DNA from 2 places in the Pseudomonas sp. 1121_17 genome. Region 2 is predicted to be linked to the other one. Evidence: predicted binding sites of a transcription regulator. Region 2 holds the regulator's gene; the other holds the start of a gene.

Region 1 (15,105 bases), on a different contig from region 2:
TCGTCGGTAGCCAAGAAGTGACCGCCGGCTGACGCCAGTCGCAAAAAAAGGGGGTGGACGCCTAGAATGTCCACCCCCTTTTCTTTGTCTGCAGTTTGCTCAGACAAACGCGCTGCGGCGCTCAGGCTTCTTCTGAATAGGGGTGCTCGAATACCCTGGCCACTTCCGAGGCGTGCCAGGAGGCTGCTTCCATGCCATCGACCGGCCCGGTAAACCTGCCCAGGCGCTCGGCACATTCGAAAAAGCCGGTACGCGGCAGGCGGCTTGCGCCCTGGCTGATTACCAGCGAGCTGCGCAGCGGCTGTTCGGCGCGTGCGTCGATGGCGGCCAGATGCTCCAGCGCAGCGGTCAGCGTCTGCATGGCCGGGGTTGGCAGCTGCAGACGCTCGAGCAGGGCACGGTAGGTCAGCAGGTGGCGCTGGCGGCGGGCCATGTCCAGCTCGCCGAGCAGCCCGTCCCATTGCTGGCGACTGATCCTGACGCCACTCATGACGGCTCGCTCCAGCCAGCAATACCCAGGTGCCAGGCCAGGCTGCGCAGGATCGGCGCACCCGCTTCACGCTCACCGGCTTCGATCATGGCCAGGTAGGCCGGGCTGATGCCGACGCTGCGCGCCAGCGCCTCAGGGGCCAGGCCCTTGGCTTCACGCAGGCGGGCCAACTCGCTGATTGCTGGCAGGCTGGCAGGCGCTGCAGCAGGCTCTGCTAGCGTCTGCTCTGCCTTGGCAGGGCTGGACGCAGGCGCCTGGCCGGCAGCGACCAGCAGGGCCTGATACTGCTCCCAGGGAATGACGGCGTATTCGGGCTTATCGTCCCGGCTGATGACCTGAATTTCCATTGCAAACCCCTCACGTAGGACTACTGCATGTAGCCCGTAGGCATAACCTTTATGCCAATTATATGACCAAGCGCGAGGGTCTGTGCAGATCAGGCTGAATTCAAGGCGTACCGCGCTCCAGGCGCAGTGCCTCGGGGGTGTCTGGCAGGCGCTCTACCACGCGCAAACGCTCCGGCGTCTGGGCATCGCGCCAGGCCTTGAAACGGCCCAATTCGTCAGCCACGGTCTTCAATACCCAGCCGAGCACGGCGATGTCATCGAGAAAGCCGACGCCCAGCAGCCAGTCGGGGATCGCATCCAGCGGGCTGACGAAGTACAGCAGGCCGGCCACGATGGTCACCAGCGCCTTCGGGCTGATGGCGCGGTACTCGCCGCGCCACCAGGCCAGGCACAGGCTCTGCATCAAGCGCAGGTCTTCACGCAGCTGGCCAAGCTTGGGACCTTTGCGCGCGACCGCAAACAACAGTGCCGGCAACCGGCCACGGCTGAGCAGGCGCTCGGCCAGGGGCAGAAATCGGCTGAAATTCCAGGGTGCACTCATGGGGCCTCCAAGCGATGAGGTTATCCACATTTATTGTGGATAACCTTGTGAACAGGGCACAGTTTCCGCCGCCCCGTGCCGACAGGGCAAGGGTCGCGCTTAGATCGGGCGTTTTTTACCCAATCGTGACAGTTACGCAAACGTTTTGCGTCATCGGGCAGACATGTACCGGCCACCCAATCTCGGACAAGCAATGCCGGCCGAGGTTCGTCTGGGTGCCCGCAAAAACGACAACGCCCCGTCGAGACGGGGCGTTGTAGACACGCTAAGGCTTACTGAGCCGGAGCTTCGGCTGGCGGCTCGGCGCCTTCGAGCTTGCTCGGATCTTTGATCGCCAGCAGTTCCAGGTCGAACACCAGTACCGAGTTGGCCGGGATCAGCGGGCTTGGGCTCTGTGCGCCGTAAGCCAGGTCAGCCGGGATGTACAGCTTGTATTTCTCACCGACGTGCATCAATTGCAGGCCTTCGACCCAACCTGGGATCACACCGCTGACCGGCAGATCGATCGGGCTGCCGCGCTCGACCGAGCTGTCGAACACCTTGCCATCGATCAGCTTGCCTTCGTAGTGAACGGTCACAACGTCAGAGGCTTTTGGCTGTGGGCCATCGGCTTTCTTCACGACTTCGTACTGCAGGCCGGAAGCGGTGGTCACGACGCCCTGCTTCTTGGCGTTTTCTTCGAGGAACTTCTTGCCAGCCGATGCGGCTTCTTCGCTGGCTTTGGTCAGGCGCTCTTCGGCACGCTTTTGCAGCGCGGTGAAGGCCTCGACCAGTTCGTCATCCTTGATGCGCTGCTCTTTCTTGCTGACAGCGTCATCGATACCCATGGCGACTGCTTTCGAATCAAGGTCTTCCATGCCTTCCTGAGCCAGGCTCTTGCCCATGTTCAGGCCGATACCGTAGGAGGCTTTCTGTGCCGGGGTTTTCAGCTCGACGTCGCTGGTCTGAGCGTCGCAGCCCGCCAGAACCAAACTTACCAGGGCAACCGCAGCCGCCAAACGATGTTGTTTCATGCTAGTTCCTTGTTCATGCGCCATAAGGGCAATCAGGGTAAAGCCGCGAGCTTAGCAGGCGGTCGTTACCAATGGCTACCGGCATAGGAGCCGCTTGCGGGCAGTAAGTTCAGTAGGTGAAAGGTTGTTCATGGCAACGCTGCAGCCACTGGCCAGTATTGAGCCCAGATGCCACCTGCGGCGGGTATTGTGGCTATTTATGTCTGCCCTGCTAAACATGACAGATCCGTCAGGGATAAAGCCCTTCGCGGTACTCCCCGGCCAACTCGCGCAGCACCTCGCACACCCACTGCGCCGGAAGACTCTGCGGCAGCGCGGCATTGCGGCAGATGCCCACCGAGCCACCCGGTTCGTAGATGCCAAGGTCCAGCTCGACCAACTCGCCGCGGCCCAGGTCGATCAGCACCGCGTCACGCGGGGCGACCCAGACTGCATCGCTGCCCAGCAGGTAGCGCCGGCTCAGCGCCAGCGACAAGGTCTCCAGACGTTGCGCCGGCATGTGGATGCCGCACTGCACAAACAGGCTGTCGGCGTGTTGGCGGATGGTGGTGCCAAGCGGAGGCAACACCAGCGGATAGTCACCAACCCGGCTGCGCTCGAGCGGCTGCAGCGCCAGCAGCGGATGGCCCGGACGCACCACCAGACTCATCGATTCGCTGTACAGGTGCTCGAATGACAAGCCCTGAATCTGCGGGCTGTCGGTCATGCGCCCGACTACCAACTCCAGCTCACCCAGGCGCAATTGGCCGAGCAACTGCGCACTGACCCCGGTGCTCACGCTGATCAGCAACGCCTGATGGCGCTGATGCAGGCGGCACAGCGCCTCGGGCATGAGCAGGCCTTCGACGGTCGAGAGCACGCCAATGCGCACCTGCGACGGCGCCCGCGCCTCGCCGCGCACACTGCTCACGCCATCGCGCAGGGCCTGCACGCTGGGGCCGGCGTAGCGCATGAAGCGCGTGCCGGCGGTGGTCAGCTCGACGCCCAGCCGAGTGCGCTCGAACAGTCGCGTCTCAAGCAACTGCTCAAGCTCCTTGAGGGTCTTGGAAATCGCTGGCTGGCTGATCGCCAGAACGTCAGCCGCACGCGCCAGGCTGCCCTGGCGGGCGATTTCCAGAAAGCACAGCAAGTGGCGGTACTTGATTCGAGTGTCGAGGTTCATGCGTAAGAGCAGCTCTGCCCGCGGTCAGCGTCGGTCAGCCATCTTAGCGCATCGCCACCTCGACAGCCTCCCCTGCCAGGCGCACCGGCCAGGTCCGCAGCGCCTGCTGCGGGTCTTCCAGGCAGCGCCCGCTGCGCAGGCTGAAATGCTGCTTGTACAACGGCGCCGCCACCGTCAGCTCGCCACCGATGCTGCCGATCAGACCGCGGCCGATGATATTGGCGCCCGAGCGCGGGTCGCGATTGGCCACGGCATAAAGCGGCTGAGCCTGGCCAGGCAGGTAGAACAGCGCCACCTGCTCGCCGTCCAGCCACACCACCACACCGGAATCGGCGACCAGATCGCCGCGCTGGCAAACCGTTTGCCAGTTGGGTTGTTGCGCTACTGCGACATTGGATGAGTTCATCAGACAGCCTCCTCGACAGTTGGGATCAGGTGCAGCGCGGCCACTGGCCGGCGTTGTTCGCGTTCGCGCACGAAGTGCACGTCCGGGTCAGCGCGCTGGTCGTTGACGAAGGTGCGGAAGCGTTTGAGTTTTTCCGGGTCGTTGAGGGCGTTGGCCCATTCGCATTCATACTGATCGACCACGTGCTGCATCTGCGCTTCGAGCTCGCTGCCAAGCTGCAGGCTGTCATCAAGGATCACCGCCTTGAGGTAATCCAGGCCACCTTCCAGGCCCTCGCGCCAGACCGAGGTGCGCTGCAGCTTGTCGGCAGTGCGGATGTAGAACATCAGCACGCGGTCGATCATGCGGATCAGGCTGTCGTCATCGAGGTCGGTGGCAAACAACTCGGCATGCCGCGGGCGCATGCCGCCGTTGCCGCAGACGTAGAGGTTCCAGCCCTTGTCGGTGGCGATCACGCCGATGTCCTTGCTCTGCGCCTCGGCGCACTCGCGGGTGCAGCCGGACACGGCAAACTTGAGTTTGTGCGGCGAGCGCAGGCCCTTGTAGCGGTCTTCCAGGCGCAGGGCCATGGCCACGCTATCCTGCACGCCGTAGCGGCACCAGGTGCTGCCGACGCAGGATTTGACCGTACGCGTCGACTTGCCATAGGCGTGACCGGTCTCGAAGCCCGCAGCGATCAGCTCGCCCCAGATCAGCGGCAATTCGTGCAACTGCGCGCCGAACAGGTCGATGCGCTGACCGCCGGTGATTTTGGTATAGAGGTCGTATTTTTTCGCCACCTGGCCGATCACGATCAGCTTGTCCGGGGTTATCTCGCCACCGGGAATGCGCGGCACCACCGAGTAGGTGCCGTTTTTCTGCATGTTGGCCATGAAGGTGTCGTTGGTGTCCTGCAGCGGCACCAGCGCGGCGTCCATGATCGGCTGGTTCCAGCATGAGGCCAGGATCGAACCCACCGCCGGTTTGCAGATGTCACAGCCAACATGGCCTTTACCGTAACGCTTGAGCAGCTCATTGAAGGTGCGGATGCCCTCGACCCGGACCAGCCCATAAAGCTCCTGGCGGGTATAGCCGAAGTGCTCGCAGAGGCTCTTGTCGACGGTGACCCCACGGGCAGTCAACTCGTGCTCGAAGACCTGTTTGAGCAGCGCCGCGCAACCGCCGCAACCGCTGGCCGCCTTGGTGCAGCTCTTGACCGCGGCGAGGTCGCTGCAGCCGCTGTCGATGGCTGCACAGACCGCGCCCTTGCTGACGTTGTGGCAGGAGCAGATGGTCGCCGTATCGGGCAAGGCATCGGCACCCAGCGCCGGCGCGCCGCCGCCCTGCGGCAGGATCAGCGTGGCCGGATCAGCTGGCAGGGCAATGCCGTTCTGGCAGTACTGCAGCAGGGTGTCGTAGTAGCTGTTGTCGCCAACCAGCACCGCGCCGAGCACGTGCTTGCCGCTGGCATCGACCACCAGCCGGCGATAGGCCGCGTTGGCCTCGTCGATAAAGCGATAACTGCGCGCGCCGTGAGTCGCGCCATGGGCATCGCCGATAGAGCCGACATCAACCCCAAGCAGCTTGAGTTTGGTTGACATGTCGGCGCCGGTGAACGGGGTGGACGATTCACCAAGCAACAGCGCAGCAAGGTTGCGCGCCATGCTGTAACCGGGCGCGACCAGGCCGAACACGCTGCCATTCCACGAGGCGCACTCGCCGATGGCGAAGATCTGCGGGTCGCTGCTGCGGCAATCGTGGTCGATCGCCACCCCGCCACGCGCACCAATCTCCAGGCCGCAGGCGCGGCCGAGGGCGTCTTGTGCGCGGATACCGGCAGAAAACACGATCAGGTCGGTTTCAAGATACTCGCCACCGTCGAAATTCATTCGATAGCGGTACTCACTGCCCGTGCTGATCGACTGGGTGGCGCGTGACACATGCACCCCCACGCCCAGCGCCTCGATCTGCGCCTTCAAGGCAGCACCGCCTTCGCTGTCGAGCTGCACCGGCATCAAGCGCGGCGCGAACTCCACCACGTGTGCTTCCAGGCCCAGCGACTTTAAGGCGTTGGCCGCCTCGAGGCCCAGCAGGCCGCCACCGACCACCACACCCCGGCGGCTGCCGCTGGCGGCGGCGCGAATGGCGTCAAGGTCATCCAGGGTGCGATAGACCAGCCGCGACGTGCCGCTGGAGCCTTCGACTGGCGGCACGAACGGATAAGAGCCGGTGGCCAGGACCAACTGGTCGTAGCCATAACGGCCCTCTGCGGTGACCACTTCGCAGCGCTCGCGATCGATCTCGAGCACGCCCTCGCCGAGGTGCAGGTGCACGCCGTGGCGATCGTAGAAATCCGCCTCGCACATGGCCAGCGCTTCGCTGTCGCTGCCAGCGAAGTACTCTGAGAGGTGTACGCGATCGTAGGCGCGCTGACGCTCCTCGCCGAATACGCGCACCTCGAAGCGCGCCAATGCGCCGCGCTCGACCAGTTGCTCGACGCAGTGATGGCCGACCATGCCGTTGCCGACGATGACCAGTCGCTGAAGTTGTCCGCCGTTCGCTGTTGCCTGCATAGCCGATCCTCGATCACGGGTTGGCGGGGTTGGCCGCCGCAAAGACAAAAAAAACGCCTGGAGCCGAAGCTCCAGGCGCCTTTGCCTGTTCTCATCTGGGTGAGGCCCCTGATTGATCGCCGTTGATCAGTGGGGCGTGTTGTGGATGGGGTGTAGCAGGGACTGTGCCAATTTTCAGCGATGGCTTTGACCGGGGGCCGCTTTGCGGCCCTTTCGCGACACGAGGCCGCTCCTACAGAGGATCGGCGCTGGTGCAGACGGGGGTGGTGAGAAAGCCGATGCGCCGCCATGGGGGATTTTTGACTCGTCTTGGTGCACGCGTCCCCATCCTGGGGCACGGCGCCGCGGTGGCAAGGCTGGGTGCCATGGGGATATGCTGCAGCCTGATTCAAGCGAGGTCTTTGAAGCGCCAATGTCCCAAGTCATCCTCAAGACAGCCGAACAACTCGAGCTGATGCGCCGCGCCGGCCAGTTGCTGGCCAAGGTATTCGCCGAGCTCGACAGTTTTATCCGTCCCGGCATAACGACCATGCAGATCAACGACCACGCCGAGGCGTTCATCGTCCAGACCCTGCGCGCCAGGCCGGCCAGCAAGGGCCAGTACGGTTTCCCCTATTCGCTGAACACTTCGGTCGATCACGTCGTCTGTCACGGCATGCCCAAGGCTGACGAAGTGCTCGCTGAAGGCTCGATCGTCAACGTCGACATCACCCTGGAACAAGGCGGTTATATCGCCGACTCGTCGAAGATGTACCGCATCGGCGCGATCAGCGCTGAAGCCGAGCGGTTGGTAGAAACCACTTATGACGCGCTCTGGCGCGGCATCGAGCAAGTTCGCCCGGGGGCCACTCTGGGCGACATCGGCCACGCCATTCAGAGCACCGCCGAAGCGGCCGGCTACAGCGTGGTACGCGAATACTGCGGCCACGGCATCGGCCAGCAGATGCACGAAAAACCGGAGATCCTCCATTTCGGCCAACGCGGCATGGGCATGAAGCTCAAGCAGGGCATGGTCTTCACCATCGAGCCGATGATCAACCAGGGCGCGCGCGGCACCCGCGAGCTGAAAGATGGCTGGACGGTGATCACTCGCGACGGCGCGCTGTCGGCGCAGTGGGAACACACCGTTGCGGTCACTGCTGACGGTTATGAAGTGCTGACCCTGCGCGAGGAAGAACGTCTGGCCGGAAAAACGGTCAGCTGAAGCGCCATCCCGAGCAGGCCATTTGCCGCCGTGCTGGCCGCTATTTACAATCGCCACCCGCAAGGCCGGCCGCCCTCCCTGTTCTGCCCCGGCCCAGGAGTCCGTGTCATGGAAGAAACTGCGCAGCATTGGCTGCATGCCTTGTCCGCACCGATGGCTGCCCTCAACGGTGCCAGCTACACCGCGCCGGACTATCACGAGGGCGACGACCAGAGCGACCTCGAACGCTGGTGGGGCATCAGCAACCGTGCGCAGTTGCTGGACATGCTCGGCATGGCTGACAACGGCCACGCCACCGAGCTGTCCGAAGCCTACTGGCAGTTCCAGCGTTGCTTGCCCAGCCAGTGGCAAGCACTGCTCGAGCGCCTGTCCGAACGGGACCGGATCAAGTACCAGTACGCCGCCCGCACCTACCCGGACTGCGGCCCCGGCGGCACCCGCGCCTGGGACCTGGGGCGGATGAGCTTTCTGCTGCGCGCCGGACTGAAAAAGTCCTTTATCACTGCCGAAGAAAGCCTCTACCTGCATTACCGCCTGGCCTTGCGTGCCCGCCATTACTACAACAGCTGGGACGGCTACCTGGCCGGCTACCTGTTCGGCAAGGCGCTGTGGAACGTCTCTGACAGCAGCGACCAGGCACTCGCCGCCGAACTCGAACGCCAGGGCAATGAGCACTGGAACCGCTGCATCCTGCTCAACCTGCGGCTGGGTGCCAGCGAGCTGCTGGCCAGCCTCAGCTGGGATCTGCCATTACCTGAACCGGAACGCCCGGCATCGCTGGAAGAGGACTGCTGGTCATGAGTTGCTGGATACGCCTTGGCCTGGAACCGACCCAGGACCTCAATCTGATCCGCCAGGCCTACCGCGGCCTGCTGCCGGCACATCATCCGGAAACTGACCCGCAAGGTTTCCAGGCGCTGCGCGAGGCCTACGAACAAGCGCTGCGCCTGGCCCGTGAAAGCGAGGCCGACGCCGCGCCAGTCGTCGAAACCGAAGCCAAAGCTGACGAGATGTCAGCCGCATTGCGCGGTTTTCACCGGTTGCTGGAAGACCCCACCCTGCGTTTCGATCCCGCCGCCTGGCAGGGCTACATCGCCGAGCTCAACGAACTGCCGTTGGACGAACTGGAACAACTGAGCTGGCAGCTGCTGCATGAACTGCGCAGCTGCGGGCCCATTTCGCACCGCTGCGCCGGCCTGTTGGCACAGCGCCTGGGTTGGGCTGAACAGTTGCTGCGCCTGCAAGACCCGCAGGAGGTCGAAGCATTCCTCCAGCGCCTGAGCGAACCCGATCCGTTCGATACCGCCCTGATGCGCGACTGGCCACCCGCTGCGCAATTGGAGACGCTGTGGTACTTCCGCAGCCTGGAATACTGCTTCAATCAGCGCCCGCTGTTCGAGTACGAGCAGTTTGTGCAGGCACACACCTGCCTCGCCTTCCCCAACGACGAGGCTCTGCTGCAACGTCTGCTGGTGCAGTTCTGCCAGGCCGGGATCGGCAGCCAGACCCTGCACGCGCAGGTGCAGCAGCAACTGCAACAGGCGCCTGACGATGTCGACCTGCTGTATCTGCTGGCGCGCCAGGCCGAGGCGCTTGGCGCTGAACAGCAGGCACTGGAATGCTGGCTGCGGCTGTGGCGCGAACATCGCCACCCGCAGGCCGAGCGCTGGCTGCTCAACCTGTGCGCACGGCACCAGCCGCAGCGCTTGCCGCTGCTGATCCAGGCGTTCGACCTGCAGACCCCGTGCGACAGCTGGCCGACCGACCTCGCCGACCCGGCGCAGGCCTGGGGTAGCCCGTCGCAGAGCCCGCAGACTTTGTCGCGCTGGCTCGAAGCGGCGCGGCTTGAACCGGGCGACATTGCCGCGACATTCATCGATTGGCGCCTGGACGGTGACGACGAATTGCCGCTGCTGGCCTGGTTGCTGCAGGAGCAGCCGGACGCAGACTTGCAGCGCTTGTACTGGCTGGCCTGGGCCCTGCAACGCGGTGAAGCCGAGCTGCTGCGTCTGGTAGTCGCTGAGCCAGCGCGGGAAGACACTCTCGATAACCTGATCCTCGAAGGCTTGCAGGCGCAAGCGGCGCAGCAGCTGCGCTGGCTCGAACAGTCGCCGGTGGTGCAGGCATTGGTGGATTTCTGCACAGCCAATGATCCACGCGCACAGTTGCCTGAAGCGCTCGGTGAAGACGCCATCCGCCCGGTCTGCCGCGAGTGGCTGCGGCGTATGCGGGTGTATCCCGAGCAGGCGCTGCATGAACTCAATAGCCAGTTCGACATGCGCCGCATGTTCACCCGGCCGTTCGCCCTGCAGGCTCAGGAAGCCCTGGCCGCCCATGGCGCGCCACTACCAGCGCCGGCAGCAGGCGAATCACTGTGGGCCTGGCACCGTCAGCAGCTGTTCATGCTGGCGTTGTTCGACCAGCCAAGCCGCTGGCTGGCGTTGATCGACCCGCAACTGCCCGGGCAACTGCACTACCCTGCCGAGCACCCGTTTGCCACGCTGCACAGCGCGCTGCTGCAGGCCATCGCCGGGCCACATGGCAGCAGCGATGTGCTGGCCGCGCTGGACTACAACGAACCGCTGCAAGGCCTGCTCGCCAGCCGCGTGCTGAGCCTGCGCACGGCCCTCGACAGCAGCCGCCTGCCCACCGCTGCGCAGTTGCTGACCTGCCTGGAAAACGAACCGGCGGTGCTCGACGATTACCCACTGGGCAAAATGCTGTTCTGCGCCGTGCTCTATCACGATCGCAGCCTCGACGAAGCCCAGCGCACCCGCCTGCGCGATCGCCTCGAGGCGCTGTACATCGAGGACTACTGGTACGAGCCGTTACGCCGCAGCCTGGTGGCCGGCAAGTGCACACATCCAAGCGGGCAGCTACTGCGTAAACAAGGGATGGCCAGCGCCCCGTTCAACGACGCTCTGGATGCCCTCGACAGCCTGCTCAATGACTGCGCACCGCCGAAAACGCGGTTGTTGCGTAGGTTGCAGAAAGCCAAGGACAACGTCGACCTCGACCCCGGCCTGCGCTGCGCGATCATGGCGTTGCTGGGCTGGACCGAGCGCATGCTGCGCAACAACAGCAAGCAGGTGGCGGAACCAATGTGGGCGGTGTGGAAGCTCAACAGCCGCCTCGACCGCAAGGGCTTCGGTCTGCATCTGTTAGCGGTGATCGCCTGCGGCAGCCTGATGACCTTGCTGCCGGCGATGGCAGCGCCGATGGTGCTGTTGATGGTCAGCGCCATGCTGCGCCGCCTGCGTGATCTTGGCCAGGGCGTGCCGGTGCTGATCCTGCTTGTGGTGCTCAGCCGGGTGCTGCCGGTGGTGCCGCTGATACTGGTGAGCCTGCCGGGCGACAAACTGCCCAACCGCTATGGGCCAGTGCCGGGCAAGGCGGCCGATCTGGAGGGTGGCTTGCAGGCGGCCTTGCGCCGGATGAACGGCTAGCCATCACCCTGAGCAAGGCAACGGGCCGCAGTGCGGCCCGAGCCAAGATCAGTAACGCAGCTCGTCCAGCGCCTGGCTCAATTGCTGGCGCTGGCGGCTGATCTCGCCGGCCTGCTGCCCGGCCAACACTCCATTGAACGTATCCAGCCAGCTGCCGATCAGCTCGCGCTCATCGCCCAGGCTCTGCATCCAGGCTCGCTCCAGCCGCGCCAGCAGGGTGCGGTTGGGCAAGGCATCGCGTGGGTGAATCTTCAGCCGCGACAAGCGCTCATGGCTGGCCTGGCGCGCGTCCTGATCCAGCCCGGTCGGGCTGCGGTCAATGCTGTGGCTGTGTTTGAGGCCGGTTTCGATGAATGTCACATCGACTTCAAGCAAGCCGTTGATGTCGTAGCTGAAACGCACATCCAGTGACTGGATCTGCCCGGTCGGCTGCAGCGGGACCTCGAAACTGTCGACCAGAATATTGTCGCGCACCCAGGGCCGCTCGCCTTGGTACACCGCGATACGCACGCTTTTCTGCTCCGGGTGAGTGCTGTAGAAGCGCTCGACCCGTGAGGTGGGGATCACCGTGTTGCGCTCGATGATCGGCGAAAACGCGCCGGCGCTCTGCTCGCCACGCTGCGAGGCAATGCCCAGGGTGTACGGGCACACGTCGGTCAGGATCAGTTCGTCGATAGCCGCATCGCGTGCCTTGCAAGCCGCCTGGCTGGCGGCGCCGAGGGCAACGATGGTGTCTGGGTCCAGGTGCCGGTACGGCAGCCGGCCAAACAGCTTGGCCACAAGTTGCTGCACCTGCGGCATGCGCGTGGCGCCGCCGACCAGCACCAGGCTGTCGAGCTCCTTGGGGCTCAGGCGCGCATCGCGCAGGGCCTGTTCGATCGGTGCGCGCACCCGCGCCAGCAACGGCGCCCAGATGCCCTGCAGCCTGAGTTCGTCGAGCTGCCACTCACGGGCCTGGCCGTCGCCTTGCCAGGTCAAGGTCCATTGACCCTCACCCAGCGCATGTTTGAACTGGTCGATGGCGTCGTGCAGGCTGGCCAGCGCCTGTGGCTCGAGCTGCTCGAGTTTGAGCCCCCAGTCGCGCAGGCACGCCAGCAACAATGCATCGGTAAAGTCTTCACCGCCCAGATAGTTGTCACCGGTGGAGGCATGCACTTCGATCAGCGGCAGCGCGTATTCCAGCACAGTCACATCGAAGGTGCCGCCGCCCAGGTCGAATACCAGTGTGCGCTCGAACTTTTGTTCGTGCAGGCCGTAGGCCATGGCTGCTGCGGTTGGTTCGTTGATCAGCCGCTGCACCTTGAGCCCGGCCAACTCTGCGGCAAACACCGTGCGCTTGCGCTGCTCGTCACTGAAATAGGCTGGAACCGAGATAACCGCTTCGCTGACCGGGCAGCCCAGATACGCTTCGGCATCCTGCTTCAAGGCACCCAGCACCAGCGCCGACAGTTCTTCAGGGGTGAAGCGATGCTCGCCCAGCTCGAAGCGCTTGTCGCTGCCCATGAACCGTTTGAAGGCAGCCGCGCTGCGCAGCGGATGGGTGGTCAGGCGGGCTTTGGCGGCTTTGCCGACCAGAATACTGCCATCGTCATCGACGCTGACCACCGATGGCGTCAGTACGTCGCCGAGGGCATTGGCGATCAGTTGGGCTTGGCCATCCTGCCATACGGCGATCAGGCTGTTGGTGGTGCCCAGGTCGATACCGAGCAAGGGCGCCGCAGCGGCGGGCATTGGAGAGGTACTGGCATCCTGCATGGTCGGTCTCTTGCGTGCAATGAAGAGCCGGAGCACAGCCTGTTGGCCGCGACCGGCGGACAAGGCATTCTGACGCAATGCCAGAAACAAAAAAAGCGACCCTAAGGTCGCTTTCTCTGTCGCTTCAAGGTGTTCAGTGGGCCTTGAAGCTCAATATGGCGCAGCGGACGGGACTCGAACCCGCGACCCCCGGCGTGACAGGCCGGTATTCTAACCGACTGAACTACCGCTGCGCTATACATCGAGTGGTGGGTGATGACGGGATCGAACCGCCGACCCTCTGCTTGTAAGGCAGATGCTCTCCCGGCTGAGCTAATCACCCTTCGTCTCGGTGTGGCGCGCATTCTACGGAGGACATACCACCCTGGCAAGCACTTTTTTCAAATAATTTTGCAGGCCTTTCAAGGACCTAGCGCTATCACGCTTTTATTGACCATTAACCGCCTGATGGCCCTCTGACAGGGTTGGCCGCATGGCCCCAGTCGGAGAATAATGCCCGCCTTATGCATTAAGGAGAGATCTACCCCCATGTGGTTCAAGAACCTGCTGACCTACCGCCTGACCCAGGAAGTCCCATTCGAGCCTGAGGCACTGGAAACTGCCCTGGCCAGCAAGCCGGCCCGTCCGTGCGCCAGCCAGGAGCTGACCACCTATGGTTTCGTCGCGCCGTTCGGCAAGGGTGAAGACGCCCCGCTGGTGCACGTCAGCGGCGAGTTCCTGCTGATTGCCGCGCGCAAGGAAGAACGCATCCTGCCCAGCAGCGTGGTCAACGACGCGGTCAAAGAAAAGATCGAAGAGATCGAGACCGAGCAGATGCGCAAGGTCTACAAAAAAGAACGCGACCAGATCAAGGACGAGATCATCCAGGCCTTCCTGCCACGCGCATTCATTCGTCGCTCGATGATCTTTGCCGCCATCGCCCCGCGTCAGGGCCTGATCCTGGTCAACTCGGCCAGCGCCAAGCGCGCCGAAGACCTGCTGTCGACCCTGCGTGAAGTCATGGGCTCGCTGCCGGTTCGCCCGGTCACCGTGAAGGCCGCGCCTAGCGCGACCATGACAGAGTGGGTCACTTCGCAGGCGGCTGAGGACTTCCATGTCCTGGACGAGTGCGAGCTGCGTGACACCCACGAAGACGGCGGCATCGTCCGCTGCAAGCGTCAGGACCTGAAAAGCGACGAAATCCAACTGCACCTGGGCAACGGCAAGGTCGTCACCCAGCTGGCCCTGGCCTGGCAGGATAAGCTGTCGTTCGTGCTCGACGACAAGACCGTGATCAAGCGTCTGAAATTCGAAGAACTGCTGCAAGAGCAGGCCGAGCAGGACGGAGGTGAAGAAGCGCAGCAGCAGTTCGATGCGAGCTTCCTGCTGATGATGATGACCTTCAAGGAGTTCCTGCCGGCGCTGTTCGAAGCGCTGGGTGGTGAAGACATTCCGCAGGGCGTCTGATTGCGGCCTGGGGTTGCCCGCGCAGCCCCACCTGCATCGATTGGCTACTTAATAGAAGAACAAGGATTGCTCCATGCGTGCCCTCGCCGCCCTCAGCCGCTTCGTCGGCAACACCTTCGCCCTTTGGGTATTGCTGTTTGCCTGCCTGGCGTTCCTGCAGCCGCAATGGTTCATCGGCCTGAAGGTAGCCATCGTGCCGCTGCTCGGGCTGGTGATGTTCGGCATGGGCCTGACCCTCAAACTCGACGACTTCGCCGCCCTCGCCCGCCAGCCCTGGCGAGTAGCGCTGGGCGTGGTCGCACATTTCGTGATCATGCCGGGCATGGCCTGGCTGCTGTGTCAGCTGTTCCATCTCCCGGCAGAGATTGCCGTCGGTGTGATTCTGGTCGGTTGCTGCCCTAGCGGCACGGCCTCGAACGTGATGGTCTGGCTGTCCAAGGGTGACCTGGCGCTGGCGGTGGCGATTGCGGCGGTGACTACCCTGCTGGCGCCGTTGCTGACGCCTGCGCTGATCTGGTTTCTGGCTTCGGCCTGGCTACCGGTCTCGTTCATGGACATGTTCTGGTCGATCCTGCAGTTGGTGATGCTGCCGATCATTCTCGGCGTGCTCGCCCAGCGCTTGCTTGGCGCACGGGTGCAGGCTGCGGTGCAGGTGCTGCCGCTGGTATCGGTGGTGAGCATCGTGATGATCGTCTGCGCGGTAGTTGCAGCCAGCCAGGCGAAGATCGCAGAGTCGGGGTTGC
Region 2 (15,105 bases):
ATCAAGGTCGACTTCAGCACCGCTGATGCGCGCCTCAAGGTCGCGCCGCCGGAGCTGCAACTGAGCAAGCTCAAGGGCGATTTCACCTTCGACCTGGACAAGGGCCTGAGCGGCAACAACATCAGCCTGCAGGCCTTTGGCAAACCGGTCACCGCGCAAATTGTCGCCGAGGGCCAGCCCGGTCAGATGCAGACCCGCATCAATGCCTCTGGCCAGGTCGCGTTGAAGACCTTGACCGACTGGCTGCAGGTCAAGCAGGCCTTGCCTGCCAGCGGCGAGATTCCCTATCAGCTGCAGCTGAGCCTGGGCAGCCGGGACAATCGCCTGACCGTCGACTCTTCGCTCAAAGGCCTCAGCATCGACTTACCGGCGCCCTTTGCCAAGGCTGCCCAGGATACCCGTGACAGCCGCTTCAGCATGACCCTGCAAGGTAACGAGCGACGCTTCGATGCCCGCTATGGGGACAGCACACGCTTCGCCTACGCAGCGCCGGGCGGCAAGCTTGACCAAGGCCGCGGCGAGCTGCTGCTGGGCGCGGGCGAGCCACAACTGCCTGGTGGCAAGGGCCTGCGCGTGCGTGGACGGCTCGACACACTCGATCTTGACGCGTGGCAGCAGCAGGCACAGCGCCTGGCCGGCGATGACCCCGGTGGCAGTGCCCGGCAGACTCTGCAAAGCGTCGATCTGAGCATCGGCCAGATACAAGCTTTCGGCACCCAGCTGAACCAGGCCGTAGTACGCCTGGCCCGTGTCGCCAGTGCCTGGGACCTGCGCCTGGACAGCCGCGAGGTGATCGGCAACGCACGCATTCAGGATGCCAAGGCGCAGCCCATGGTGGTCAAACTGCAGAGCCTGCGCCTGCCACCGGCCGATCCAGCGCAAGCGCAGGACGACAATGCCCCCGACCCGCTGGCCAGTTTCGACCCGCGCAAGGTCCCTGCGCTGGACCTGAGCATCGACAAGCTGTATCGCGGTGATGACCTGTTCGGTTCGGTAGCGCTGAAATTGCGACCGACCCCGCGCGGCGTATCTTTCAATGGCGTCGACCTGCTGATCAAGGGCCTGCACATCGATGGTAATGGCGCCTGGGAAGGTCTGCCGGGCAGCACTGCGAGCTGGTACAAGGGCCGTCTGGATGGCAAGAACCTGGCCGATGTGCTGCAGGGCTTTGGCTTTGCGCCAACGGTAACCAGCCGCGACTTCCATCTGGATGTCGATGGCCGCTGGCCTGGCTCGCCGGCCTGGATCGACACCAAACGCTTCTCCGGTAGCCTCGATGCGTCGTTGCGCAGTGGTCAGTTCGTCGAGGTCGAGGGCGGCGCCCAGGCGTTGCGCGTGTTCGGCCTGCTCAACTTCAACTCGATCGGTCGGCGCCTGCGCCTGGACTTCTCCGACCTGTTCGAGAAGGGCCTTGGCTATGACCGGGTCAAGGGCCTGCTGGTGGCTAGTGAAGGCGTTTACGTGACCCGTGAGCCGATCACTGTCACCGGGCCGTCCAGCAACTTCGAGCTCGATGGCACCATGGACATGGTGCGTGATCGCATCGCTGCCAACCTCCAGGTCACCCTGCCGGTCACCAACAACCTGCCGTTGGCAGCGTTGATCGTCGGCGCGCCGGCCATTGGTGGTGCGCTTTTTCTGGTCGATCAATTGATTGGTGATCGAATTTCGCGCTTTGCCAGCGTGCACTATCGCGTCGATGGCTCGTGGAAAGAGCCTAAGATCACCTTTGTGAAACCTTTCGAAAAGTCTCGCTAGGAGTGCCGATGAAAGCAGCGGTGATACAGATGGTCAGCCAGGACGATGTGATGGCCAACCTGCAGCGGGCCGGTGTATTGCTCGAGCAAGCCGCTGCCGCCGGCGCGCGGCTCGCGGTGCTGCCGGAAAACTTCGCTGCCATGGGCCGGCGCGATGCCGCTGCGATCGGCCTGGCCGAGGCGCGTGGCGAAGGGCCGATCCTGCCATGGTTGAAACGCACCGCTCGCGCCCTCAAGTTATGGATAGTTGCCGGCACCTTGCCGTTGCCCCCGCTCGGCCAGCCGGACGCCAAGGCGCGTGCCTGTTCGCTGCTGATCGACGAGCACGGTGAGGTGGTCGCACGCTACGACAAGCTGCACCTGTTCGATGTCGATGTGTCCGACAACCGCGGTCGTTACCGTGAGTCGGATGACTATGCCCACGGCAGCCAGGTGGTGGTGGCCGACACGCCGCTGGGCAAGGTAGGCCTGTCGGTCTGTTATGACCTGCGCTTCCCTGAGCTGTACAGTGCACTGAGGGCGGCCGGCGCGGAGCTGATCACGGCCCCCGCAGCATTTACTGCGGTGACCGGTGCGGCGCATTGGGAGGTACTGATTCGCGCCCGGGCCATCGAAACGCAATGCTATCTGTTGGCGGCGGCCCAGGGCGGAATCCACCCCGGCCCCCGCGAAACCCACGGTCAGGCGGCGATCGTCGACCCCTGGGGGCGCATCATCGCCCAGCAGGCTCGCGGTGAAGCGGTGCTGCTGGCCGAGCGCGACATAGATCAACAAGCGTCCATCCGGGCGCGGATGCCGGTGATCACGCACCGGCGCTTTTTCTCGCAGGACGCCTTGCGGCCTGCGCACACCTCGGAGTGACTATGAGCCAGATGTTAACCACCGTCAGCGACCAGCTGCTTGCCCCGGGCGGACTGACCCTGGACAGCCTGCAGGCTGTACTGGGCGAGTTGGCCGGGCCCGGCATCGATGCTGCCGATCTGTACTTCCAGGGCCAGATTTCTGAAACCTGGGCGCTGGAAGACGGCATCGTCAAAGAAGGCAGCTTCAACCTCGACCAAGGCGTTGGCGTGCGCGCCCTGTCTGGTGAGAAAACCGGCTTCGCCTACAGCAATGCGATCAACCTCGAAGCCCTCACCTCGGCCGCGCGCGCCGCCCGGTCGATCTCGCGTGCCGGCCAGAACGGCACGGTGCAGGCGTTTCGCAGCCAGGATCTGACCCAGCTGTACACCCCGAACAACCCGCTGGATGTGCTCAGCCGTGCCGACAAGGTCGAACTGCTCAAGCGTGTCGACGTCGCCACGCGGGCGCTTGACCCGCGCATCCAGCAGGTCAGCGTGAGCATGGCCGGGGTCTGGGAGCGGATTCTGGTGGCCGCTGCCGATGGCGGCCTGGCTGCCGACGTGCGCCCGCTGGTGCGCTTCAATGTCAGTGTGATCGTCGAGAAGGACGGCCGCCGGGAACGTGGCGGGCAGGGCGGTGGTGGGCGGACCGACTACCGCTTCTTCACCGAGGAGCGGGTCATGGGCTACGCCCGTGAAGCCCTGCGCCAGGCGCTGGTCAACCTCGAAGCCAAGCCGGCGCCGGCCGGCACCTTGCCAGTGGTGCTTGGCCCGGGCTGGTCCGGCGTGCTTCTGCACGAGGCGGTCGGCCATGGCCTGGAAGGCGATTTCAACCGCAAGGGCAGTTCCGCCTACAGCGGGCAGATCGGCCAGAAGGTTGCCTCCAGCCTGTGCACCATCGTCGATGACGGCACTCTGCAGGATCGTCGCGGCTCGCTCAGCGTCGACGATGAAGGGACGCCAACCGAGTGCACCACGCTGATCGAGAACGGCATCCTCAAAGGCTACATGCAGGACAAGCTCAACGCGCGCCTGATGGGCATGGCAGTGACCGGTAACGGCCGCCGCGAATCCTATGCGCACCTGCCGATGCCGCGTATGACCAACACCTACATGCGCGCAGGCGAGAGCGATCCCGAAGAGATCATCGCTTCGGTCAAGAAGGGTATCTACTGCGCCAACCTGGGCGGTGGCCAGGTCGATATCACCAGCGGCAAGTTCGTCTTCTCCACCAGTGAGGCGTATCTGATCGAAGACGGCAAGATCACCGCGCCGGTCAAGGGTGCGACGTTGATTGGCAATGGGCCGGAGGCGATGAGCCGGGTATCGATGGTCGGTAACGACCTGGCGCTGGACAGCGGCGTCGGTACCTGTGGCAAGGATGGTCAGTCGGTGCCGGTGGGCGTTGGCCAGCCGACCCTGAAGCTGGATGCGATCACCGTCGGCGGTACCGGCGGATGAGCGTAGTGCGCAGCAAGCGCGCCTCCACCGGGGTGGGGGCGGGCTTGCCGCGCACGAGGCATTACCTAGCGCAGGCCGCGCTGAGCTTCGTCAAGTTCGCGGATGTACTTGAACACCTTGCGCGCAGCAGCCGGCGGCTTGTCCCGGGCTTTTTCGTGCTGGGCATGGCGGATCAACGAGCGCAGTTGCTGACGGTCGGTTTCAGGGTATTCCTGAACAAACCGCTCAAGGTCCTCGTCGTTGCCGTCGACCAGCCGATCGCGCCAGCGCTCAAGGCCGTGAAAGCGTTCGTTGTACTGGCGGGTAGAGCTGTCGAGTTGCTCGATCACCGCAAGAATTGCGTCGGTGTCCTGGTCGCGCATCAGCTTGCCGACAAACGACATATGGCGTTTGCGGGCGATGTGCGCGGTGTGCTTGCTGGCATCGGCCAAGGCCTTGCGCAGCGGGTCGGTCAAGGGCAGGCGTGCCAGGGTGTCAGGCTTGAGCGTCGTCAGGCGCTCGCCGAGTTCAACCAGTGCATGTAGCTCACGCTTGATCTGGGTTTTGCTTTTTTCGCCATCGAAGGCGTCGTCGTATGAATCAACCATGGTGGCCGTCCGCTAGAAATCGCCGCCATGATAACCAGTCGGGGGCCAATTGTCCGGCCCGGTCGTAGAATGACCCTAGCCGTAAGCAGAATTTGAGTGGAGAAGACCATGAGTGCAGTCCAGAGCATAGGCCCGAAGGACCTGCCGGCCTTGCAGGAGCAAGTCGAGGCGATCGTTGCCGAAGCGCGCCGCCAGGGTGCCAGCGCCTGCGAGGTGGCGGTGTCGCTGGAGCAGGGTTTGTCGACCACGGTGCGTCAGCGCGAGGTCGAGACGGTCGAGTTCAACCGTGACCAGGGCTTTGGCATCACCCTCTATGTCGGCCAGCGCAAGGGCTCGGCGAGTACCTCGGCCAGCGGCCCGGAGGCCATTCGCGAAACCGTTGCTGCAGCCCTGGCGATTGCCAAGCACACCTCGGAAGACGAATGCGCCGGGCTGGCCGATGCCGCCCTGATGGCCCGCGATATCCCTGAGCTTGACCTGTACCACGATTGGGACATCAGCCCCGAGCAGGCCATCGAGCAGGCACTGGCCTGTGAGGCCGCTGCTTTTGATGCCGATCCGCGGATCAAGAATGCCGACGGCACTACCCTCAACACCCATCAGGGCTGCCGTGTTTACGGCAACAGCCATGGCTTTATCGGCGGCTATGCCTCGACCCGGCACAGCCTCAGTTGCGTGATGATTGCCGAAGCCGACGGGCAGATGCAGCGCGACTACTGGTATGACGTCAACCGCCAGGGCGATCTGCTGGCCGACCCGCGCAGTATTGGCCTGCATGCAGCGCAACGTGCTGCAAGCCGCCTGGGTGCGCGCCCGGTGCCGACCTGCGAAGTGCCGGTGCTGTTCTCTGCCGAGCTTGCCGGTGGCCTGTTCGGCAGCTTTCTTGGGGCGATCTCGGGCGGCAACCTGTACCGCAAGTCGTCGTTCCTCGAAGGCTCGCTGGGGCAACGCCTGTTCCCCAGCTGGCTGACCCTGGATGAACGCCCGCACCTGCCGCGGGCACTGGGCAGCGCGGGGTTCGACGGTGATGGCCTGGCCACCTACGCCAAGCCGTTCGTCGAAAACGGCGAGCTGGTGTCGTACCTGCTCGGTACCTATTCGGGGCGCAAGCTGGGCTTGCCAAGCACCGCCAACTCGGGGGGCGTGCACAACCTGTTCGTCACCCATGGCGTCGAAGATCAAGCTGCATTGATTCGGCGCATGGGCCGTGGCCTGTTGGTCACCGAGCTTATGGGCCATGGTCTGAACATGGTCACGGGTGATTACTCGCGTGGCGCAGCGGGCTACTGGGTCGAAAACGGCGAGATTCAGTTCGCTGTGCAGGAAGTAACCATTGCCGGCAACATGAAAGACATGTTCCAGCAGATTGTGGCGATTGGCAGCGATCTGGAAACCCGCAGCAATATCCACAGCGGCTCTGTGCTGATCGAGCGCATGACGGTCGCGGGCAGCTAAAACCCTCCGTTGTCCCAGTTGCACATCCCGGACCCGGCCATCGCGCCGGGTCTTTTGTTTTTGCTTTCGGGGTTGAAGTGATTCTATTTATCACTTAATAATGAATATCATTACACCGCCCAGCAGTGATGATATTCATGAATACCGTACTCCATGAGTTGCCCTACCTGGAAAACTGGCGTTGGCTGAGCCGGCGCATTCGCTGCGCGCTCGACCCCGACGAGCCGCGACTGATCGAGCATTACCTGGCCGAAGGTCGCTACCTGGTGTGCTGCACCGCGACCTCGCCATGGACCGTCGCCCTGACTTCCCTGCGCCTGCTGCTGGATACCGCCAGCGACCGCATGCTGCCCTGGCACTGGCGCGCGCAGTGCCTGGACCAGGCCTGGCGGCCGTTGCTGGACCTGCGCAGCCTCGATCGCCTCGAGCAGAACCAGCGCTGGCAGCCCTATGCCATGCAGCTCGCCAATTGCGTGCTGCTGCCTTCGATTTCCCCCGACGAACTGTTGCAAGGAATTGACCATGAGTAATACCCGTATCGAGCGTGACAGCATGGGTGAACTGCAGGTGCCGGCCCAGGCCCTGTATGGCGCTCAGACGCAGCGCGCGGTCGATAACTTCCCGATCAGCGGCCAGCGCATGCCGGTGCAGTTCATCCGTGCACTGTTGCTGGCCAAGGCGGCAGCGGCCAACGCCAACGTCGAACTCGAGCAGATCTCGCCGGCGCAGGGCCAGGCCATCGTCCAGGCGGTCGAGCAGTTGCTGGCCGAGGATTTCATTCAGCACTTCCCGGTCGACGTTTATCAGACGGGTTCTGGTACCAGCTCGAACATGAACGCCAACGAGGTGATTGCCACCTTGGCCAGCCGCGTCCAGGGCGAGCCAGTCAACGCTAATGACCACGTCAACTGTGGCCAGAGCAGCAACGACATCATCCCCACTACCATCCATGTCAGCGCTGCGCTGGCCATGCACGAGCAGTTGCTGCCGGCGCTGCGCCACCTGGTGCAGGTGATCGATGCCAAGGCCGTCGAGGTGCATCACCACGTCAAGACCGGCCGCACTCACCTGATGGATGCCATGCCGGTGCGCATGAGCCAGGTATTGGCTGGCTGGGCGGCACAGATCCGCGCTGCCTTGAGCCATCTTGAAGCGACCCTGCCGAGCCTGCAGGCGCTGGCCCAAGGCGGCACTGCGGTAGGTACCGGGATCAACGCTCACCCGCAGTTCGCCGCCGGTTTCGCCCGCCAGCTGAGCGGCCTGACCGCGATCGAATTCACTCCCGGTGACAACCTGTTTGCCCTGATCGGTTCGCAGGACACTGCCGTGGCGCTGTCTGGCCAGCTGAAAACCACCGCCGTTGCCCTGACCAAGATCGCCAACGACCTGCGCTGGATGAACTCCGGCCCGCTGGCGGGCCTGGGCGAGATCGAACTGCAGGCCCTGCAGCCTGGCTCTTCGATAATGCCGGGCAAGGTTAACCCGGTGATTCCCGAGGCGACCGCCATGGTGGCTGCACAAGTCATCGGCAATGACGCCACCATCGCCGTGGCCGGGCAGTCGGGCAACTTCGAACTCAACGTGATGCTGCCGGTAATCGCTCGCAACCTGCTGGAGAGCATCGAGCTGATGGCCAACGCCAGCCGCTTGCTGGCCGACAAGGCCATCGCGACCTTCAAGGTCAATGAAAGCAAGCTCAAGGAAGCCCTGGCGCGCAACCCGATTCTGGTCACCGCGCTGAACCCGATCATCGGCTACCTGAAGGCCGCCGAGATCGCCAAGACCGCCTACAAGCAAGGCCGGCCGATCATCGACGTGGCGTTGGAGCACACCGACCTCTCGCGTGACCAGCTTGAAGCCTTGCTTGACCCGGAAAAACTCACCGCTGGCGGTATCTGACCGTCCAGGAGGCACGTCATGCAGCACTGGAAACGCACCACCGATCACGCCAACCGGCTGTTTGCCCAAGGCGACTGGGTCGACGCTCGGGAGCATTACCTGCAAGCGCTGGCCCTGGCCCAGGTGCTGCTCGAGCGCTGGCATGACGTTGACGAGGCGGTTGCCGCACTGGTAATCGCCCATCACAACCTGGCCGATCTGCACCTGCGCCTGAACCAACCCCACGAAAGCGCGGATTACCTCTGCGCTGCCCACCAGCGCCTGCTGCAGGCCAGCCACGAGCCACGACTGCCGCAGCCGCTACGCGAGGCGGCACTGCGCCACAGCGCACGTACCTACACCGAGCTGCTCAATTTCATTGCCGAGTACGGCCAGTACCCGCGCACCGCGCGCTTGCTCAACCGCCAGGCTGGCGTGGCGAGCGAGCTGATTGCTGCGCCGGAAGTTGCACCTCACTCACTTAATTACGGAATCCACTGATATGCCGCATACCTTGCCTGCACTGCCGTACGCCTACGATGCGCTGGAGCCGCACATCGACGCCCAGACCATGGAAATCCACCACAGCAAGCATCACCAGACCTACATCAACAACCTCAACGCGGCCATCGAGGGCACCGAGTGGGCTGAGTGGCCGGTGGAAAAACTGGTTGGCGCGGTCAAGCAATTGCCTGAAAAGTTGCAGGCAGCGGTGATCAACCAGGGCGGTGGCCACGCCAACCACACCTTGTTCTGGACTGTTATGGCGCCCAATGGCGGCGGCGTGCCGCAAGGCGAGGTGGCCAAGGCCATCGAGCAGCAATTAGGTGGCTTTGATGCTTTCAAGGAGGCTTTCACCAAGGCTGCGCTGAGCCGCTTCGGCAGTGGCTGGGCCTGGCTCAGCGTGACCCCGACCAAGCAACTGGTGGTCGAGAGCAGCGGCAACCAGGACAGCCCGCTGATGCACGGCAACACGCCGATCCTCGGGCTGGACGTGTGGGAGCACGCCTATTACCTGAAGTACCAGAACCGCCGGCCTGAATACATTGGCGCGTTCTACAACGTGGTCGATTGGGCCGAAGTGGAACGCCGCTATCAGCAAGCCTTGAAGTGAGCCTAACCGGTATGCGCTCGCAGGTGATGTCTGTCAGCAGTGTGCGCCTGTTTCGTCTGGCGCTGGGGACTTTGCTGTTGCTGGTCGGGACTGCGCTGTTAGTGGCACGCGGGATCGATTGGCTGGGCCTGGAGCCGCGCATACTGCGGGCTCTGGAGGGCGGTGCACTGTGCGCTCTGGGCACTGCGCTGGGCGCGGTGCCGGTGTTGGTGATCCGCAATATGCCGGTAGCGGTGGCTGACACCTTGCTCGGTTTCGGCGCTGGAGTGATGCTGGCAGCGACTGCGTTCTCGCTGATCATGCCGGGCCTGACCGCTGCACAGGCGATCGGTTTCAGCCCATGGGGCGCCGGTGGGCTGATCAGTTTCGGCCTGCTGTTAGGCGCGCTTTGCCTGTTTCTGGTCGACTTCAAGGTCTCGGGTGCTTCACCCGAAGCCTTGGTCGGTAACGGCAATCAGCCGGTTATCGCAGCGCGGATCTGGCTGTTCGTGATTGCCATCATTGCCCATAACATTCCTGAAGGGATGGCCATTGGCGTATCGGCCGGTGGCGGCATGCCGGACGCCGACAGCCTGGCCATGGGCATCGCCCTGCAGGATGTGCCGGAAGGTCTGGTGATCGCATTGGTGCTGGCCGGAGCGGGGATGTCGCGTTTCAAGGCTTTCTTGATCGGCGCGGCCTCGGGCCTGGTCGAGCCGCTGGCAGCAGTGATCTGCGCATGGCTAGTGAATGTTGCCGAACTGCTGCTACCGCTGGGCCTGGCCTGCGCGGCGGGAGCGATGTTGCTGGTGGTGACGCAGGAGATCATTCCGGAATCACGCAGCAACGGCAACTATCGCCTGGCAAGCCTGGGGCTGTGCGTGGGCTTCTGCCTGATGATGGTGATGGACACGGCCATGTCGTGACCGCTTGCTGGTCCAGCGCTGCGGCAGCGCTGGGCCTGGCAGCGGCGGGGCGTTATTCGCCTTCGTCGAAGTAGTTGTTGATCAAATCCACCACGGCCTGGAGTGCCTCGTCTTCCTGCTCGCCCTCGGTGAACAGGTGCACCTGAGTGCCCTTGCCCGCTGCGAGCATCATCACCGCCATGATGCTTTTGCCATCGACCAGCTTGTCTGGCGCCCGGCCGACCCTCACCTGGCAAGGAAAGCGCCCGGCCACGCCGACGAACTTGGCGGCCGCTCGGGCGTGCAGGCCCAGCTTGTTGATGATGGTAATTTCGCGGGCGGGCATGTTCGGGTAAATCCTGTGGGCTAGAGGTCGCGGTGGCGGACTTGGACGTTTTTCAAGGATTGCTGCAGAACCTGGCCGAGGCGCTCGGTCAGGTACACCGAGCGATGGTGGCCGCCGGTGCAGCCGATGGCGATGGTGACATAGGCACGGTTGCTGGCGGCGAAGCGCGGCAGCCATTTGAGCAGATAGCTGGAGATATCCTGGAACATCTCTTCGACATCCGGCTGCGCAGCCAGGTAATCGATGACCGGCTGATCCAGGCCTGAGTGTTCGCGGATTTCCGGCTTCCAGTACGGGTTGGGCAGGCAGCGCACGTCGAACACCAGGTCGGCGTCTACCGGCATGCCCCGCTTGAAGCCAAACGACTCAACCAGAAACGCCGTACCCGGCTCGGGTTGGTTGAGCAGGCGCAGCTTGATCGAATCGCGTAGCTGGTAGAGGTTGAGGTTGGTGGTATCGATCTTCAGGTCGGCAAGGTCGGCAATCGGCCCGAGCATATCGCTCTCTACCCGAATGGCTTCGGCCAGCGAGCGATTGGCGTTGGTCAGTGGGTGACGCCGGCGCGTTTCGGAGAAGCGCTTGAGCAGGGTGTCTTCGTCGGCGTCCAGGTACAGCACATCGCACTGGATGTGCCGTGCGCGGGCATCCTCGAGCAGCTCGGGGAAGCGTGACAGATGGCCTGGCAGGTTGCGCGCATCAATCGAGACGGCAACCTTGGGCTGCATCAGCTCGGTATTGATCAACGTGTTTTCAGCCAGCTGCGGCAGCAACCCGGCGGGCAGGTTGTCGATGCAGTAGAAGCCATTGTCTTCCAGCACGGCAAGTGCAGTGCTCTTGCCGGAGCCAGAGCGGCCGCTGACGATGATCAGGCGCATGCTCAGCTCCCGTTTTGCACGTCCAGGACGACCTGGTACAAGGCCTCGTTGTTGCTCGCAGCGCGCAGACGCTTACGCACGTCTTCGCGATCGAGCATGCTGGCAATCTGGCGCAACAGCTCAAGGTGAGCATCGGTGGCAGCTTCGGGCACCAGCAGGACGAACAGCAGGTCCACCGGGGCGCCATCGATGGCATCGAAGTCGATTGGATGATCCAGGTGGAGCAGGGCGCTGACCGGATTGGCGCAGCCCTTGAGGCGGCAGTGCGGAATGGCGATGCCATTGCCAAACCCGGTGGAGCCCAGTTTTTCGCGGGCGATCAGCTTCTCGAAGACTTCTTGCTGGTCGAGCTCGCTGACTTCGCTGGCTACGACCTTGGCGATTTCTTCGAGGGCGCGTTTCTTACTGCTGACGCCCGGCACGTTCACCAAGGAACGGCCGGGGGTCAGAATGGTTTCAAGTCGGATCATGGATGAGGGGGATCAGCGAGCAGCTGCACCTTGCAGGAGACTTTGCTGTTTTTCCTTGTGTTTTTTCAGTTGGCGGTCGAGCTTGTCAGCCAAATTGTCGATGGCTGCATACATGTCTAGATCTTCGGCATTGGCAACCACTTCGCCGCCCGGAATCTGCAGAGTCGCTTCGATCTTCTGCTGCAGTTTCTCGACTTTCATGATCACCGTGACGTTGGTGATCTTGTCAAAGTGCCCTGCGAGTCTCTTCAGCTTCTGCTCGACGTAGTCGCGCAGTGGTGGGGTTACTTCTACATGGTGTCCACTGATGTTGACTTGCATACAGCTTCTCCTTTGTTGCCCGTGCATAAAGAGGCAGGTCTTGCACCTGCCACAAAAACGCTGTGGCACATCCTGGGGCTACATCAGTCGCTTGCGTTCACTCGACGGTGCTATGCCGAGCGACTCGCGGTACTTGGCGACGGTGCGACGGGCTACCTGGATGCCTTGTGCCTCCAGTAAACCAGCGATCTTGCTGTCACTCAATGGCTTTTTCTGATTTTCCGCTGCAACCAGTTTCTTGATGATCGCGCGGATCGCCGTGGACGAGCATTCACCGCCTTCGGAGGTGCTGACGTGGCTCGAGAAAAAGTATTTCAACTCAAAGATGCCACGCGGAGTGTGCATGTACTTCTGGGTGGTGACGCGGGATATGGTCGACTCATGCATGCCCACTGCTTCGGCGATGTCATGCAGCACCAACGGTTTCATCGCCTCGTCGCCGTACTCGAGAAAATCGCGCTGGTGCTCGACGATCTGCGTGGCGACCTTCATCAAGGTCTCGTTGCGGCTCTGCAGGCTCTTGATGAACCAGCGCGCTTCCTGCAACTGGTTGCGCATGAAGGTGTTGTCGGCGCTGGTATCGGCGCGGCGGACAAAGCCTGCATATTGCGGGTTGACCCGCAGGCGCGGCATGGCTTCCTGGTTCAGCTCGACCAGCCAGCGGTCGGTGTCCTTGCGCACGATCACGTCAGGCACCACGTACTCCGGCTCGCTCGACTCGATCTGCGAGCCAGGCCGCGGATTGAGGCTCTGCACCAGCTCGATGACCTGCCGCAGTTCGTCTTCCTTGAGCTTCATACGGCGCATCAGCTGGCTGTAGTCGCGGCTGCCGAGCATATCGATGAAGTCGCTGACCAGGCGCTTGGCCTCGGTCAACCAAGGCGTATTGGCCGGCAACTGACGCAGCTGCAGCAGCAGGCACTCGCCCAGGTTGCGTGCGGCAACGCCGGCGGGTTCGAACTGTTGAATACGGTGCAGCACGGCCTCGACTTCATCGAGCTCGATGTCGAGCTCCGGGTCAAAGCCTGCGCAGATTTCTTCGAGGGTGTCTTCCAGATAGCCTTGCTGGTTGATGCTGTCGATCAGCGTTACTGCAATCAGGCGATCGGTATCGGACATCGGCGCCAGGTTCAGCTGCCACAGCAGGTGGCTTTGCAGGCTCTCGCCGGCAGAGGTGCGGGTGGTGAAGTCCCACTCGTCATCGTCGTTGCTGGGCAGGCTGCTGGCGCTGGTCTGGTAGACATCTTCCCAGGCTGTGTCGACCGGCAGTTCGTTGGGAATGCGCTCGTTCCAGTCGCCTTCTTCAAGGTTCTGACTGGCGGCGCTGCCTTCCTGCAGGCTGCCATCCTGAAAACCGCTGTCCTGGAAGCTGTTGTCCAGGTTTTCGGCGCTTGGCTTGCTTTCGGCACTGTCGGCCAGCGGGTCGCTGTTGTCGAAGTCTTCGCCGTCTTCCTGGCGTTCGAGCATCGGGTTGGATTCCAGCGCTTCCTGAATTTCCTGTTGGAGGTCCAGGGTCGAGAGCTGAAGCAGACGAATGGCCTGTTGCAACTGCGGGGTCATCGTCAGTTGCTGGCCCATTTTTAGGACGAGCGATGGTTTCATAGCTTGGGCTTAATACCTTGTCCGCCGGCGCATCTGCGCCATCCACTACACGAAGGGCGCCGCGGCGCCAATTTCAAGCAAGTTATATGCCTTAATTTGTAGCGTTTGCCTAGAGCACTGTAACACTTAAGCTGTTTTAGCTTGCTGCTGCCAGTGCCCAGGCAAGGGCCTCAGAGCCGGAACTCGTGGCCCAGGTAGACTTCCTTGACCAGATCGTTAGCCAGAATGGTCTCGGCATCGCCTTCGGCGATCAGTTGACCATCGTTGACGATGTAGGCTGTCTCACAGATATCCAGCGTCTCGCGGACGTTGTGGTCGGTGATCAACACACCGATGCCCTTGGCCTTGAGGTGATGAATGATCTGCTTGATGTCACCTACCGAGATCGGGTCGACGCCAGCGAACGGTTCATCCAGCAGGATGAACTTGGGTGCGGTGGCCAGGGCGCGGGCAATCTCGACACGGCGGCGTTCGCCACCGGAAAGGCTCATGCCGAGGTTGTCGCGGATGTGGCTGATATGGAATTCCTGCAGCAGGCTTTCCAGCTCCTTGCGACGGCCGTCACGGTCGAGTTCCTTGCGCGTTTCGAGGATCGCCATGATGTTGTCGGCAACCGACAGCTTGCGGAAGATCGACGCTTCCTGCGGCAGGTAGCCAATCCCGGCACGGGCGCGGCCGTGCATGGGTTGGTGGCTGACGTCATTGTTGTCGATCAGCACGCGGCCCTGATCGGCCTGAACCAGGCCTACGATCATGTAGAAGCAGGTGGTCTTGCCGGCACCGTTGGGGCCGAGCAAGCCGACGATCTGGCCGCTGTCGATCGACAGGCTGACGTCGCGAACCACCTGGCGGCCCTTGTAGCTCTTGGCCAGATGCTGGGCTTTGAGAGTCGCCATTTACTCGGCCTTCTTCTTCGGCTGGATCACCATGTCGATGCGCGGACGCTTGGTCGTGGCGGCGCCACCGGCATTGCCTGCGGTTGCCACCTGGGACTTGGTGTTGTAGACGATCTTCTCGCCTTCGGTGGTGTTGCTTTCATTCTCGACCTTGGCGCGGTCGGTCAGAATCACCGTGTCTTTTTGCGCCTGGTATTGAATCGTCACGGCCCAGCCTTTCATCTTGTCGGGCTTGGCGGCGTCCTGCTGTTGCTCGAAGTAGGCCAGGTTGCCCACCGAAGTCACCACGTCGATGTCGCCATTGGCGGCACGGGTCATGGTCACGGTGTTGCCTTTGATCATCATCGAACCTTGGGTGATGATCACGTCGCCGCGGTAGGTAGCTACGCCTTGTTTGTCATCCAGGTGAGCGTCGTCGGCCTGGATACGAATTGGCTGGTCACGATCGTTCGGCAGGGCCAAGGCGCTCGCGCTTCCCAGTGCTGCGCTCAGGCTGAGCAAAAAAGGGAGGGTTTTAACGAGCCTCATACTGTCCTCTTACGTTGGACAGCAGGTCCATCCTGCCGTCTTTCAAATACGCTTTCATGCCAACGCCGGTGGTGGTGCCGCCGGCGCCG

The links. The regulator sigma-54, encoded in region 2, starts transcription at its own class of promoters, with help from an activator protein. The targets are predictions, from matches to a motif close to ANTGGCATNNANNTTGCTNT.
Region 1: nirB (nitrite reductase large subunit NirB) is a predicted target of sigma-54. The motif match lies at 6,664-6,683, and genes of this name have one in related genera.

Annotation. Positions count from the first base shown of each region.
Region 1 covers NZ_VXCX01000001.1:37,415-52,519, reverse strand. The annotation lists gene FW789_RS00265 (carboxy terminal-processing peptidase) at 1-21, shown strand, start outside; gene FW789_RS00260 (hypothetical protein) at 122-490, opposite strand; gene FW789_RS00255 (helix-turn-helix domain-containing protein) at 487-837, opposite strand; gene FW789_RS00250 (YkvA family protein) at 938-1,378, opposite strand; gene FW789_RS00245 (FKBP-type peptidyl-prolyl cis-trans isomerase) at 1,651-2,391, opposite strand; gene pcaQ (pca operon transcription factor PcaQ) at 2,621-3,553, opposite strand; gene nirD (nitrite reductase small subunit NirD) at 3,597-3,959, opposite strand; gene nirB (nitrite reductase large subunit NirB) at 3,959-6,511, opposite strand; gene map (type I methionyl aminopeptidase) at 6,924-7,715, shown strand; gene FW789_RS00220 (DUF1266 domain-containing protein) at 7,824-8,516, shown strand; gene FW789_RS00215 (molecular chaperone DnaJ) at 8,513-11,161, shown strand; gene FW789_RS00210 (Hsp70 family protein) at 11,210-12,916, opposite strand; tRNA gene FW789_RS00205 (tRNA-Asp) at 13,073-13,149, opposite strand; tRNA gene FW789_RS00200 (tRNA-Val) at 13,163-13,238, opposite strand; gene rdgC (recombination-associated protein RdgC) at 13,445-14,362, shown strand; gene FW789_RS00190 (bile acid:sodium symporter family protein) at 14,436-15,105, shown strand, end outside.
Region 2 covers NZ_VXCX01000003.1:448,663-463,767, reverse strand. The annotation lists gene FW789_RS09725 (YhdP family protein) at 1-1,758, shown strand, start outside; gene FW789_RS09720 (carbon-nitrogen hydrolase family protein) at 1,767-2,618, shown strand; gene tldD (metalloprotease TldD) at 2,621-4,060, shown strand; gene yjgA (ribosome biogenesis factor YjgA) at 4,126-4,647, opposite strand; gene pmbA (metalloprotease PmbA) at 4,756-6,102, shown strand; gene FW789_RS09700 (FagA protein) at 6,231-6,632, shown strand; gene FW789_RS09695 (class II fumarate hydratase) at 6,625-8,001, shown strand; gene FW789_RS09690 (DUF2753 family protein) at 8,020-8,481, shown strand; gene FW789_RS09685 (superoxide dismutase) at 8,483-9,094, shown strand; gene FW789_RS09680 (ZIP family metal transporter) at 9,106-9,999, shown strand; gene FW789_RS09675 (HPr family phosphocarrier protein) at 10,052-10,324, opposite strand; gene rapZ (RNase adapter RapZ) at 10,345-11,199, opposite strand; gene ptsN (PTS IIA-like nitrogen regulatory protein PtsN) at 11,202-11,669, opposite strand; gene hpf (ribosome hibernation-promoting factor, HPF/YfiA family) at 11,682-11,990, opposite strand; gene FW789_RS09655 (RNA polymerase factor sigma-54) at 12,069-13,592, opposite strand; gene lptB (LPS export ABC transporter ATP-binding protein) at 13,763-14,488, opposite strand; gene lptA (lipopolysaccharide transport periplasmic protein LptA) at 14,489-15,016, opposite strand; gene lptC (LPS export ABC transporter periplasmic protein LptC) at 15,003-15,105, opposite strand, start outside.